DNA from 2 places in the Streptomyces sp. NPDC007025 genome. Region 2 is predicted to be linked to the other one. Evidence: riboswitches for the same ligand, from Rfam matches in the RefSeq annotation. Region 2 holds a riboswitch; the other holds the start of a gene.
What was found. A riboswitch is a leader RNA that binds a small molecule or an ion and turns the genes downstream of it on or off. The one in region 2 is predicted to bind S-adenosylmethionine.
Positions count from the first base shown of each region.

Region 1: linked by a shared signal. The riboswitch ahead of thrC (threonine synthase) and the one ahead of ACFYMO_RS08470 (aminotransferase class V-fold PLP-dependent enzyme) in region 2 are both predicted to bind S-adenosylmethionine.

Region 1 covers NZ_JBIAFT010000017.1:4,531-11,749, reverse strand. Annotated here, with positions in the region: gene otsB (trehalose-phosphatase) at 1-135, shown strand, start outside; gene ACFYMO_RS27870 (trehalose-6-phosphate synthase) at 239-1,846, opposite strand; gene ACFYMO_RS27865 (glucosyl-3-phosphoglycerate synthase) at 1,928-2,929, opposite strand; SAM riboswitch class I at 3,269-3,418, shown strand; gene thrC (threonine synthase) at 3,436-4,749, shown strand; gene ACFYMO_RS27855 (MoaD/ThiS family protein) at 4,943-5,218, shown strand; gene ACFYMO_RS27850 (cold-shock protein) at 5,746-5,949, shown strand; gene groL (chaperonin GroEL) at 6,449-7,219, shown strand, end outside.
Region 2 covers NZ_JBIAFT010000003.1:460,845-468,063, reverse strand. Annotated here, with positions in the region: gene nirB (nitrite reductase large subunit NirB) at 1-2,410, shown strand, start outside; gene nirD (nitrite reductase small subunit NirD) at 2,407-2,850, shown strand; gene ACFYMO_RS08475 (uroporphyrinogen-III synthase) at 2,862-4,019, shown strand; SAM riboswitch class IV at 4,413-4,531, shown strand; gene ACFYMO_RS08470 (aminotransferase class V-fold PLP-dependent enzyme) at 4,703-6,103, shown strand; gene ACFYMO_RS08465 (Lrp/AsnC family transcriptional regulator) at 6,131-6,412, opposite strand; gene ACFYMO_RS08460 (rhomboid family intramembrane serine protease) at 6,409-7,143, opposite strand.

The DNA.
Region 1 (7,219 bases), on a different contig from region 2:
CTCTACAGCGCGCCCGAGGCGGCGGCCGAGGCGGTTCCCGAACTCCGCGACGGAGCGGACGTCCGGGTCCCGGGCCCGGCCGGACTGGTGGCCTGGCTGCGGGCGTTGGCGGACGGCATCCAGCCGCCGCACTGACCCGCGGACACCGCACAGCCGGCACGCCCCGGCGGCCATCGGCCGGCTGCCACCGCCCGGCGGCCCGCGCGGATCCGGGGGCGGGCCGGCCGTGCGGGCGGGTTCAGCCGGGCAGCGCCTCCAACTGGTCGAGGAACCAGCGGGCCGGTGGCCGGGAGGTGGCCGTCGCGGCCAGTCGGCGGGTCCGCTCCGCGCGGTCGGCCGGGTCCGCCTCCAGCGCGGTGCGCAGGGCGGCCGCCGTCTCCCGCACGTCGAACGGGTTCACGGACAGCACGTCGGACGCCAGCTCCTCATGGGCGCCCGCCTCCCGGGAGAGCACCAGCGCGCAGCCCGCGTCCGAGACCACGGGGACCTCCTTGGCCACCAGGTTCATCCCGTCCCGTACCGGGTTCACCAGCGCGACGTCCGCCATCCGGTAGGCGGCCAGCGACCGCGCGAAGTCGTCCTTCACATGCAGCACGACCGGCGTCCAGCCGCCGGTGCCGAACTCCCGGTTGATCTCCTCGGCGACCCGCCCCACCTCGGCCGTGTAGTCCCGGTAGACGGCGAGGTCCTGCCGCGAGGGGTAGGCGAACGCGAGGTGGACGACGCGCTCGCGCCACTCCGGGTGGTCGGCCAGCAGCCGCCGGTAGGCGTACAGGCCCCGGACGATGTTCTTGGACAGCTCGGTGCGGTCCACCCGGACCAGGACCCGGCGCGGGGCCCCCTCGGGGCCCGTGCCCACCTGGTCGCGCAACTGCGCCAGCCGGTCGGCGACGTCGCTCCGGTGCGCCCGCTCGCGCAGGAAGTCGCCGTCCGCACCGAGCGGATGCACCCCGATCCGCGTCGTACGGCCCTCGTAGGTCACCGTCAGCGAGAAGTCCTCCGGTGCGGAGTCATCCCCCGGGGTGCCCGGCGGTGCGGCGTCCCCGCCCGGGGAGCCGCCGCCCTCCACCGTGGCACCCAGCACCCGCGCACAGCACTCGGCGAACAGCCGGGCCCAGCGCGCGGTCAGGAACGCGGTGCGGTCGGCGCCGAGCATGCCGCGCAGCAGCTGCGCGGCGACGTCGTCCGGGAGCAGCCGGAAGTAGTCGGCGGGCGCCCACGGCGTGTGCGAGAAGTGGCCGATCCGCAGGTCGGGGCGGCGGGCGCGGAGCATGCCGGGCACCAGCGCGAGGTGGTAGTCCTGCACCAGGACGGCGGCGCCGGCGTCGGCCTCCTGCGCCAGCGCCTCCGCGAAAGCGGCGTTGTACGCCTCGTACCCGGCCCACTGGCCGCTGAAGTCCTGGTCGAAGACGGGTTCCAGGGGGACGTGGTACAGCATGTGATGGGTGAACCACAGTACGGAGTTGGCGATGCCGTGGTAGGCAGCCTCGAAGGTGTCGGCCGGGATGTCCAGCATCCGCACCGGCTGCCCGCCGGTGTCCCCGGTGTCGAGCCGGCCCCGCGCCGCCCTGGCCGCCTCCCGGTCGCCGTCGCCGAGCGCGGCGCACACCCACAGCGCGTCCGCCTCCGGGCCGATGGCCGACAGTCCGGAGACCAGCCCGCCGCCGCCGCGCCTGGCGGAGAGCGTGCCGTCGTCGGCGCGGGTGTAGGACACCGGTCCGCGGTTGGACGCCACCAGCACCCGGGCCGAGCCGCCCCCGGCCTGCCGCGCCCCCGGCGCTTCCCCTGCTCCCCGCGGTGCTGCTCCCTGCGGTGCTGCTCCGGGCGGTGTTCCTCCAGCGACCATGCCGCTGAGCCTAGCCACAGCCGAAACCGCTCAAACGTGCCCGTCGGCCCCCGAACACGGACAGGGGTACCTCCGGGCCGCTCAGGCCGCCATCCGCTGCCCGTACTCGGGCACGGTGCACATCGGAGGGCGCTCCTCGACGTCCACCAGGTGGCCGCGGGGGACGAAGCAGCCCGTCCCGTCCCGCTCGAACTGGGTCAGCGCCGTGCCGCCCGACAGCGCCTCGATCCCGCCGCGCGCGCCGTCCACCGTAGCCGGGCCCCGCGCGATGCGGCGCTCGGCCGCCGCGTGGATGGCGGTCGCCATCCGGCCGAGCGCCTGCCCGTCCTGGTTGCGGTGCCGCCGGACCCCGACATCGACCTGGGCCAGCGCGTCCAGCCCCACCAGCTCCAGCGTGTCGACCAGCAGCGCCAGCTCGACCCCGTAGCCCACCGGGAACGGCAGCCGCTCCAGCAGCGAACGACGGGCCGCGTACTCGCCGCCCAGCGGCTGGACGAGGCCGGCCAGCCGGGGCCAGTGCAGATTCAGCAGCGGACGCGCCACCAGCTCGGTCACCCGCCCGCCGCCCGCCGGGTTGTCCCGCAGCGGACGGTCGTACATCGCCTTGACCAGGTGCACGTCCGGTTCGGTCAGCAGCGGCCCGACGATGCCGGTGACGAAGTCCGGCGAGAACTCGCGCAGGTCGGCGTCGACGAAGCAGACGATGTCGCCGCTGGTCGCCAGCAGGGAACGCCACAGCACCTCGCCCTTGCCGGGGCGGGGCGGCAGCCTGGTCAGCACCTCGTCCCGGTGGACCACCTCGGCCCCGGCGGCCGCGGCGACCTCGGCGGTCCGGTCGGTGGAGCCGGAGTTCATCACGATCAGCTCGTCCACCAGCGCCGTCCCGGTGCCGGGGTGCGGTGTGGCCAGCTCGCGGCGGATCACCGAGACGATGTCGCCGACGGTGGCCTCCTCGTCGAGCGCGGGCAGCACCACGCTGACGGTGGTGCCGGTGCGGCGCTTGACCGCCAGCAGGTCCTCCAGCGGCCGGTCCGCGACGCGCCAGGAACGGCGCCGCAGCCAGCGGCCCACTTCGTCGAGCACGTGCGCGCCTTCCTGTGGTCGGTCCGGTCGGGTCCGTGGTCGGGCTGGTCGGTCCGGTCGGCCCTGTGGTCGGGTGGTCGGTCTGCTCTGCGGTCGGGCGGTCGGGCGGTCGGGCGGTCGGGTCGGTCCGGTCGGGCGTGCCGAGGAGCGCCCGGCGGTGCCGTTGCCGCCCCGGACCGGGGACGACGGGCAGTGGAAGATCCATCTCGCGGTTCGGACGTCCCCCTCAAGCGTGACCGCCGTCGGTTACAGTCTTGAACAGCGCAGGTGACCTCCGCATCTCGGGGTCGCCGCGACACAAACGCCCGGGCGGCTGTCGGCCGCCCGTAGCCATAGTGCAGCTCATCCAGAGGGGCAGAGGGAACGGCCCGTTGAAGCCCCGGCAACCATCCCGCGATCCGCGCGTACGCGGACTCAAAGGCGAGACCGCCTCGTGGGGACGGTGCCAATTCCGGCCCGTGACGAGATACGCCACGGGGAAGATGAGGAGAAAGGGCCTCGCCTCCATGGCTGTGCAGACAGTTGCAGCGAACAGCACCACCTCCACCGGCACCGCCGGAAGCACCCCCTACGACCTCGGTGCCGCAGTGGCCCTCTCCTGCCGCGAGTGCGGCACCCGCACCGAGCTGGGCCCCAGCTTCGTGTGCCTGGAGTGTTTCGGCCCGCTGGAAGTGGCCTACGAGCTCCCCTCCGGCGACCCGGAGGAGCTGCGGCGGCGCATCACCGCCGGGCCCGCCTCGATGTGGCGCTACGCGCCGCTGCTGCCGGTGCCGGCCGACGTCGCCGAGAAGCCGAACCTGAACCCCGGCCTCACCCAGCTGGTGAAGGCCGACCGGCTCGCCGCCGAACTGGGCGTGACCGGCGGCCTCTACGTCAAGGACGACTCCGGCAACCCGACCCACTCCTTCAAGGACCGTCCGGTCGCCATCGCCCTGGAGGCGGCGCGCGCCTTCGGGTTCAGCACCCTCTCCTGCTCCTCTACCGGGAACCTGGCCGGCGCGGTGGGTGCCGCCGCCGCCCGGGCCGGACTGCGCTCGTGCGTGTTCATCCCGGACGGGCTGGAGCAGTCCAAGGTGGTGATGGCCGCGATCTACGGGGGCGAACTCGTCGCGATCGACGGCACCTACGACGACGTGAACCGCTTCTGCTCCGAGCTCATCGGCGACCCGCTGGGCGAGGGGTGGGGCTTCACGAACGTCAATCTGCGGCCGTTCTACGCCGAGGGCTCGAAGTCGCTGGCGTATGAGATCTGCGAGCAGCTCGGCTGGCGGCTGCCCGACCAGCTCGTCATCCCCGTCGCCTCCGGCTGCCAGCTCGTGAAGATCGACAAGGGGCTGCGGGAGCTGATCCGGCTCGGGCTCGTCGAGGACAAGCCGTACCGCATCTACGCGGCGCAGGCCGAGGGCTGCTCGCCGGTGTCCCGCGCGTACAAGGACGGCACCGGCGCCGTCCGGCCGGTCAAGCAGCCGGACACCATCGCCAAGTCGCTGGCCATCGGGGACCCGGCGGACGGGCCGTACGTGGTCGACATCTGCACGCGCACGGGCGGCGCCGTCGACGACGTGAACGACGCCGAGATCGTGGAGTCGATCGCGCTGCTGGCCCGGACCGAAGGGGTGTTCGCGGAGACGGCCGGGGGTGCCACGCTGGGCGTGACCCGCAAGCTGATCGAGTCCGGTGCCATCGACCCGACGCTCACGACGGTCGTCCTGAACACCGGCGACGGACTCAAGACTCTCGACGCCGTGGCCGCCACGGCGCGGCCCACCGCCGTGATCCGCCCCAACCTGGCCGCCTTCCGCGAGGCCGGTCTGGCCTGACGGCCCGACCGGGGGTCTTCCGGGGCGCGGTGCCCCGGAAGCCACCGCGGTGCCTCGGAGGGCCGCGGGCCTCGCAGGCCCGCAGCGCCTCGAACGGCTGAAATCCGCCCCCCGGTGTTTGCCCGGTGTTCCGCATCGGGAGTGCCGGAGCGGGCCCCTGGGACGCGTCCCCCTACACGTGAGGAAGATCGACATGAGCGTCAACGTCCGGATCCCCACCATCCTCCGCACCTACACGGGCGGCCAGGCCGAGGTCAGCGCCGAGGGCGGGACTCTCGCCGAGGTGCTGGCGGACCTGGAGAAGAACCACACGGGCATCTCCGCCCGCGTCCTGGACGACGCCGGGAAGCTGCGCCGCTTCGTCAACGTCTACGTCAACGACGACGACGTCCGCTTCGAACAGGGTCTGCAGACCCCCACCCCGGACGGCACCGGTGTCTCCATCATCCCGGCGGTCGCCGGCGGGTGACCGGTCGCCCGCGCGCCCGGTCCGGACCGGGCGGTACGCGGCCGGACCACCGGTGGTCCGCGCGGTCCCGGACCACCGCTCGCCAGCAGGGCCTACGCCGTGGCGTCGCCCCCTCCGAAGAGAAACGGAGGGGGCGATTCCGTGTTTCGGGAGGCGGTAGAGTGACGGGAGTTCCCCCACCCGGCACCCGCCGACCGCCGCGCAGCCCGCGGCGGGCACGGCCGAGGACGGACAGCGCCGCGACGACAACGGGACAAGTTACGGTCGAAAACCGGACGTCAATTGTCGCGAAGACTCCAAATGTCTGGCCCGACTTGCCCCGCTTCAGGGGCAGTTGAGGCTTATTTCCGATCAGTCGTGCCCAGAATTCTCGTCCGATTGACCTGTTGCACAGGGCGTCCGTGCAGATACATTCAGCGGCGGTCGACGCGTTCCGGCGCACGCCCCCGCTTGCTCATGGGGGTGAGGTCTGACCCGGGTTCGCGAAGTGCGGGCTCGCGCAAGGGCCAGTAATAGGGGAGTTAGGAATGGCTCAGGGCACCGTCAAGTGGTTCAACGCGGAGAAGGGGTACGGCTTCATCGCGGTCGACGGTGGTGCGGACGTGTTCGTCCACTACAGCGCGATCCAGATGGACGGTTACCGCACTCTCGACGAAGGGCAGCGGGTCGAGTTCGAGATTTCGCAGGGTCAGAAAGGGCCGCAGGCGGACATGGTCCGCGTGACCGGCTGAGTGTCGCCGGACTGCGCAGAGCTGCAGACACAGCGGAGAAGGGGTCGCGCCCGAGGTGCGGCCCCTTCTCCGCTGTCTGCTGTCCGCTGACCGCTGTCCCGTCCGCCGCCCGCCGGGACTGGTGTCTCCCCGGGGTCCCGGATCCCCTCCCGGGTTCCGCTTCCCGGGCCCGGAGCGACTCCGCCACCCCCGGCCGGGACGCCCCCCGCGGTCGCCCGCGCCTTCCCTCCGGCCTCCGGCCGGGGGCCTCCCACCGACCACCACCCCACCCTGAGACGGCTCCGCCGTCGCTTGCACTCTCCATGCCCGAGTGCTAATCATTGGGTTAGCACTCTGCGAGTGAGAGTGACAAAGAAGGACCGGGTCGGTGAGGCCGCAGCCGGGTGGGGAAGGAACCGCCGGGTCTCAGGCCGTCCGTCGCGGGCGCCACGCGGTCCGGAGAAATCCAACCCTCCCCTTGCGCTCGACGCATGGGGGAAGCCAGGGAGGACCAACCCACATGGCCAAGATCATCGCCTTTGACGAGGAGGCGCGGCGCGGTCTTGAGCGTGGCATGAACCAGCTTGCCGACGCCGTCAAGGTCACGCTCGGCCCCAAGGGCCGCAACGTCGTTCTGGAGAAGAAGTGGGGCGCCCCCACGATCACCAACGACGGTGTCTCCATCGCCAAGGAGATCGAGCTCGAGGACTCCTACGAGAAGATCGGCGCCGAGCTGGTCAAGGAGGTCGCCAAGAAGACGGACGACGTCGCCGGTGACGGCACGACGACCGCCACCGTGCTCGCCCAGGCGCTGGTCCGCGAGGGTCTGCGCAACGTCGCCGCGGGTGCCAACCCGATGGCCCTCAAGCGTGGTATCGAGCAGGCCACCGAGGCTGTCTCCGCCGCTCTGCTGGAGCAGGCGAAGGACGTGGAGACCAAGGAGCAGATCGCCTCCACCGCCTCCATCTCCGCGGCCGACACCCAGATCGGTGAGCTGATCGCCGAGGCCATGGACAAGGTCGGCAAGGAAGGCGTCATCACCGTCGAGGAGTCGCAGACCTTCGGGCTCGAGCTGGAGCTCACCGAGGGCATGCGCTTCGACAAGGGCTACATCTCCGCCTACTTCGCCACCGACATGGAGCGCATGGAGGCGGAGCTCGAGGACCCCTACATCCTCATCGTCAACTCCAAGATCAGCAACGTGAAGGACCTCCTTCCGCTGCTGGAGAAGGTCATGCAGTCGGGCAAGCCGCTGCTGATCATCGCGGAGGACGTCGAGGGCGAGGCCCTG
Region 2 (7,219 bases):
CGACCGGGTGGCTCTCTCCTCCTGCTTCGAGGGCGCCGACGAGAGCGCGCTGCGGCTGCCCGCACACGACCCCGGCCGGGTCGGACTGCGACTGGGCGACCCCGCGACGGCGCTCGACCGTGCCGCACGGACCGTGCACACCGCCTCCGGCGCCCGGGTGCCGTACGACGCCCTGGTCCTGGCCACCGGATCGCGGCCGTTCGTCCCGCCGATCCCCGGCGCCGAGGCCCCCGGCTGCCTCGTCTACCGCACCCTGGACGACATCGACGACATCCGCGCCGCGGCCGCCGGGTCCCACACCGGACGGGCCGTCGTCGTCGGCGGCGGGCTGCTCGGCCTGGAGGCGGCCAACGCACTCCGGCTGCTGGGCCTGACCACCCACGTCGTGGAACTCGCCCCGCACCTGATGGCCGTCCAGCTCGACCAGGGCGGCGGCGCACTGCTGGGCCGCATGGTGGGTGAACTGGGCGTGAGCGTCCACACCGGAACCGGGACCCGCGGCGTCGCCACCCACCCGCGCACCGGAGCCGCCGCCGGAGTGGAGCTGACCGACGGCACCTTCCTGGATACCGACCTGGTCGTCTTCGCCGCCGGGGTGCGGCCCCGCGACGAGCTCGCCCGGGACGCCGGACTCCGGGTGGGGGAGCGCGGCGGAGTCGTGGTCGACGGCGGCTGCCGCTCCGTGACCGATCCGCGGGTGTGGGCCGTCGGCGAGGTCGCCTGCGTCGAGGGCCGCACCCTCGGGCTGGTCGCGCCCGGCTACGCCATGGCTGAGACCGTCGCCGACCGGCTGCTGGGCGGTGCGGCCGTGTTCCCCGGCGCCGACACCGCCACCCGGCTCAAGCTGCTCGGCGTCGCAGTGGCCTCCTTCGGCGACGCGCACGCCACCACCCCCGGCGCGCTGGAGGTCGTGCTCAACGACCCCGTCGCCGCCACCTACGGCAAGCTCGTCGTCTCCGACGACGCCCAGACCCTGCTCGGCGGCATCCTCGTCGGCGACACTTCCGGCTACCCGCTGCTGCGCCCCCTGGTCGGCAGCCCGCTGCCCGCCGGACCGTCGGCGCTGCTCGCGCCCGGAACCGAGGACGGCGGGGGTGCCGGGAGAGGAGTGGCCGCGCTGCCGGACAGTGCCCAGATCTGCAGCTGCCACGCCGTCACCAAGGGCACGCTGACCGCGGCCGTCACCGGGCAGGGTTGCACGGACGTGCCCGCGCTCAAGTCCTGCACCAGGGCCGGCACCGGCTGCGGCTCCTGCGTCCCGGCACTCCAACAGCTCCTGGAAGCGGCGGGCGTCGAGCAGCCCACGGCGCTGTGCGAGCACTTCGACCACTCGCGGGCCGAGCTGTTCGAGATCGTCGCGGCCACCGGCATCAGCACCTTCTCCCGGCTGCTGACCGAACACGGGCGCGGCCTCGGCTGCGACGTGTGCAAGCCCGCCGTCGCCGCGATCCTCGCCTCCCGGGACAGCGGCACCCACATCCTGGACGGCGAACGCGGCGGACTCCAGGACACCAACGACCGCCACCTGGCCAACATGCAGCGCAACGGCACCTACTCCGTCGTACCCCGGGTACCCGGCGGCGAGATCACCCCGGCCCGGCTCATCGTGCTCGGCGAGGTGGCCCGCGACTTCGGCCTCTACACCAAGATCACCGGAGGTCAGCGCATCGACCTGCTCGGCGCCCGGCTGGAAGAGCTCCCCGCCATCTGGCGCCGGCTCACCGAAGCGGGCTTCGAGTCCGGGCACGCCTACGGCAAGGCCGTCCGCACGGTCAAGTCCTGCGTCGGCTCGACCTGGTGCCGCTACGGAGTGCAGGACTCGGTCGGCCTCGCCGTCGAACTGGAACTGCGCTACCGGGGGCTGCGCGCACCCCACAAGCTCAAGGCCGGCGTCTCCGGCTGCGCCCGCGAGTGCGCGGAGGCCCGCAGCAAGGACTTCGGCATCATCGCCACCGAGCAGGGCTGGAACCTCTACGTCGGCGGCAACGGCGGCGTCACACCACGGCACGCCGAACTCCTCGCCACCGACCTCGATCACGACACCCTGGTGCGCACCATCGACCGGTTCCTGATGTTCTACATCCGCACCGCCGACCGCCTCCAGCGCACCGCCGCCTGGCTGGAATCCCTCGAAGGCGGCCTGGATCACCTGCGGGCCGTCGTGCTGGACGACGCGCTCGGCATCGGCGCCGACCTGGACGCGGCCATGGCCCGGCACGTGGCCGACTACCGCGACGAGTGGCGCGGCGTCCTGGAGGACCCCGCCAAACTCGCCCGGTTCACCTCCTTCGTCAACGCGCCCGGTACCCCCGACCCGGCGATCTCCTTCGCCGTCGAACGGGGCCAGCCCGTCCCGGTCGACCTCGGACTGCCGGCCGCGCGTGCCGCCGCCGAGGCGGGCACCCGATGACCGGCGCCGCGCCCGACTGGACAGCGCTCTGCCCGCTGGACGCCCTCCCGGCCGACCAGGGACGCGCCGCACTGCTGCCGGACGGCACGGGCGTCGCCCTCTTCCGGCTGCGCAGCGGCGAGCTCCACGCGCTGGGAAATCTCGACCCCTTCAGCGGGGCACCCGTCATCTGCCACGGCATCGTCGGCGACCGGGCCGGGGTCCCCGTCGTCACCGGCCCCCTCGGAAAACAGACCTTCGAACTGGCGACCGGGCGCTGTCTGGAGGACGACACCGTCCGGCTTCCGACCCACGACGTGCGGCTGTCCGGACACGTGATCGAGGTCTCCACCCGCCGGACCGCCGCGCGCGAGACCATGGCGGACATGCGCGAGACCATGGTGGACAGCAGCATCCCCGCACACCCGACCGGGCCGCCCGGCGCGGACACCGGGCACTGAGAGGAGACGCGGTGCCGGCATCCCCACCGCCACGGAGCCGCACCCGCTCCGCACCCCCGCTCGCCGGATTCACCGTCGCCGTCACGGCCGCGCGCCGGGCCGAAGAACTCGGCGCACTGCTGGAGCGGCGCGGAGCGGCCGTCGTACACGGGCCCGCACTGCGCATCGCCCCGCTCGCCGACGACGAGGAACTGCGCGACGCCACCGGGCAACTCCTCGCCCGCCCGCCCGACGTGGCCGTCGCCACCACCGGCATCGGCTTCCGCGGCTGGATGGAGGCCGCCGACGGCTGGGGCGAGGGCGAAGCCCTCCGCGGCGTCCTCGCCGCGAGCGAACTGCTCGCCCGCGGCCCCAAAGCATGCGGGGCGCTGCGCGCCGCCGGACTCCGCGAAGCCTGGTCCCCCGCCTCGGAATCCTCCAGCGAAGTCCTCGAACGGCTGCTCGCCCGCGGCGACCTGGCCGGACTGCGGATCGCCGTCCAACTCCACGGCGAGCCGCTGCGCGACTTCCTCGACGCGCTGCGCGGAGCAGGAGCCGAAGTCGTCCCCGTGCCCGTCTACCGGTGGACGGGCCCCCTCGACCCCGGCCCCCTCGACCGCCTCCTCGACGCCGTGCTGGCCGGCGGCGTGGACGCTCTCACCTTCACCAGCGCGCTGGCAGCCGCCGGGCTCTACGCCCGCGCCGCAGGACGCGGAGCCGTCGACGACCTGACCCGGGTGCTGCGCGGCCGTACCCAGGTCGCCTGCGTCGGCCCCGTCACCGCCGCGCCCCTGCTCGCCCGGGACATCCCCGCCTACTGGCCCGAGCGGTTCCGGGTCGGCGCCCTCGTCCGGCTGCTGGGCGAGCGGCTGCCCGCCACCGCGCCGCTGCTGCCCGCGGCAGGACACACGCTGGAAGTGCGGGGCACCGCCGCCCTGCTCGACGGCGAACTGCGGCCGGTCAGCCCGGGGCCCATGGCCGTGCTGCGGGCGCTTGCGCGGCGGCCCGGAGCGGTGGTCTCCTGCGCCGACCTGCTGGGGTGCCTGCCCGGCGGGGGGACCGACGAGCATGCCGTCGAGGCTGCCGTCGCTCGGCTCCGGGCGGCGCTTGGGGTGCCCTCTGTGGTGCAGACCGTCACCAAACGCGGGTACCGTATCGCCCTCGATCCGGCGACGGTCTGCGGTTCCTGACGGCGCCGCCCTCTTACGGGGGTGCGGTTCCCCGTCCGTTGCCTTCTTGGTGCGGCGCCGTTGTCGGGGGCTTCGCCCCCGAACCCCCTTGTCCTCGCCGGACGGGCGTCGGGGCGGCTCCTCCCCCAGACTCCGTCCGGGGGGACCCCCACCCAACGGCCCCCGCTAGTGGGCTTCGTCCCCTAGGACCTCCAGCCGCAGTGGTGTGAGCCCCTGCGGACGTTGTTCCGGGTCTTTTTTTGGGCCCGTCGGGTGCGGGAGGAGTCCTGATGCCGTCCGTCACAGCGCAACAGTGCTCCCGCAGTCGTGCCCCCACGGAGCCAGGCCATCCGCGGAGAGGGCAGCGAACCCGGCGATACGCACCCCGCGGAGGGTGTGGCATACTCGCTCGCAGGTCACGAGTGACAGCGAGAAAGGCCCCGGCCTGCTGTCCGGCAACCCTCCGTCCGTGGCGGGGTGCCCCGGGTGATGACCAGGCCGTAGGACAGCAAGGTCTGCGGCAAGCGCGGATCCCTCGCGCCAGGGGTCCTGGTCTTTCGAGGGAGTCCTCCGTGAGCAAGCGAATGCGCTAGGGCCGAGGGGTAGTGCTGCGCACCCCTTTCCGGCCCTCCTCCTGACGTTCTGTCATGTTTTGGCGCGCCGCCAGGCGGCCCCTTGTCGCTCACCCCGTCCGGAGTACTGTCATGCCGTTCACCGCACCTTTTGTCCCGGTTTCTGATTCCTGTCGTGAGGAGTCCGCTCCGCTTCCCGTCCTGGGCCGCGACGTCCGCGTGCCGCTGGTCACCGGCGGGGAGGTGACGTACGGAGCGCTGGACTACGCGGCGAGCGCGCCCGCGCTGCAGCGGGTGTGGGACGACGTGGCGGCATACGCGCCGTACTACGGCAGCGTGCACCGGGGCGCGGGCCACCTCTCGCAACTGTCGACGGACCTGTTCGAACAGAGTCGGCGGACCGTCGCCGAGTTCCTGGGTTGCCGCGAGGGCGACCAGGTCGTCTTCACCCGGGCGACGACCGATTCGCTCAACCTGCTGGCGGGGGCGCTGCCGTCCGGCACCCGGGTGTTCGTCTTCGAGACCGAGCACCATGCCTCGCTGCTCCCGTGGGGTGCCCACGAGGTGACGTATCTGGACGCGCCCCGCTCGCCCGGACAGGCGGTCGCCACGCTGGAGTCGGCGCTGCATGGCGCGCCGGCCGGACCCAAGCTGGTCTGCGTGACCGGAGCGTCGAATGTGACGGGCGAGGTGTGGCCGGTGCGTGAGCTCGCCCGCGCCGCCCACCGGCACGGTGCGCGGTTGGTCCTGGACGCGGCGCAGCTCGCCCCGCACCGGCCCGTGCGCCTGACCGAGCTGGAGGCGGACTGGGTGGCCTTCTCCGGGCACAAGCTGTACGCGCCGTTCGGCGCCGGGGTGCTGGCGGGCCGCGCCGACTGGCTGAGCGCGGCGGAGCCGTATCTGGCGGGCGGTGGTGCGAGCCGCCGGGTGGCCCGTGCCGCGGACGGCGGGGTGGACGTGGAGTGGCACACCACCGCGGCCCGCCACGAGGCCGGTTCGCCCAACGTCATCGGCGCCTACGCCCTCGCCTCCGCCTGCCGGGCGCTGGCCGAGGCCGGGTTCGACCGCCTCGTCGCGCGGGAGGAGGAGCTGCTGGCCCGGCTGGTCCGCGGGCTGGCGGAGCTGCCCGAGGTGCGGGTCCTCGCGCTGTTCGGCGAGGACGCCGACCGGGTGGGGGTGGTCTCCTTCGTCGTCGAGGGATGGAGCAGCTCGCACTTCGCGGCGGCGCTCTCCGCCGAGTACGGGATCGGGGTCCGGGACGGCCTCTTCTGCGCCCATCCGCTGCTGCGCACTCTGCTCGGAGAGCGGGAGGACGCGCCCGCCGAGTGCGGCGGCGCCGGGGAGACGCCCGCGCTCGACGCGGTCCGGGTCAGCTTCGGCGCCGGGACGCCGGACGAGCATGTGGAGCGGTTCGTCACCGCCGTGCGCGAACTCGTGCGGGACGGCGCACGCTGGACCTACCGCACGGAGGGCGGCCGCTGCGTCCCGGAGCCCGCGGCCGCGGCGCGTGCGTCGGTCGGGCGGGAGTGCTGACCGTCCGGCTCGCCGGGGGCGGCCGGCTCAGGCGTCCAGGCCGATGGCGAAGGCCGACTCCAGATCGTGCTGGGAGTAGGTGCGGAAGGCGATATGGGTCTCGGTGGACTCCACGCCCGGGACCTTGCTGATGCGGCCGGGGATGATGTCGGCGAGGTCGTCGTGCTGGGCGACGCGGACCATGGCGATCAGATCGTGCGCACCGGTGACGGAGTAGACCTCGCTGACGCCCTCGATGGCCGCGATCTGCTCGGCGATCTCGGGGATGCGGTCGGTGCTCGTCCGGATGAGGACGATGGAAGTGATCACGGTGGGGTCTCTCCCTCGGACGCCGGGGTTGGCCCGGCCACTGTAGCCCGGCGGTGGTGCAGCCAGGCGGACAGGAAGCCCAGCGTGAACCCTGCCACGTGGGCCAGGTAGGCGACGCCGGGCCCTTCCGCCTGCTGCCGGGCGGCCAGCCACTGGAGGCTTAGCCAGAAGAGCAGCACCGCCCAGGCCGGGAAGCGCAGCGGCAGGAAGAAGAGGAAGGGGAAGACGCTCGTCACCCGGGTACGCGGGTGCAGGCAGAGGAAGGCGCCCAGCACGGCGGAGATCGCTCCGGAGGCCCCGACCAGCGCCTCGTCGGAGACCGGATGGGCCGCGGCGTAGCAGAGCATCGCCGCGTAGCCGGTGGACAGGTAGAAGAGGAGGAAGCGCAGCGGGCCCATCCGCTGCTCCACCGCGCCGCCGAAGACGAAGAGGAACAGCAGGTTGCCCAGCAGATGCAGCCAGTTGGCGTGCAGGAACAGCGCGGTCAGCGGGGTCGGCAGCGGACGCAGGGCACCGCTGAACAGGGTGCTGGGCACCACGCCCCACCGGCGGAAGTAGGCCGCCCTGACCTCTTCCAGTGCCTGCCCCGTACCGTGGGAGGGGAGGAGGCCGGAGGCCGGTCCGACGAGGAAGACCAGGCAGCAGCAGCCGAGCAGAGCGTAGGTGACCAGGGGCCGCGGCTCCGCGCTGCGGTCCGGGTGCCGGGTGCCGGCGTGGCCGATGCCGTCCATGAGCGGATCATGACGCCTCGCCGCGCGGGCATGCTCCTCGACACACGCGGGGGGCACGCGGACGGTCCTAGGCCGT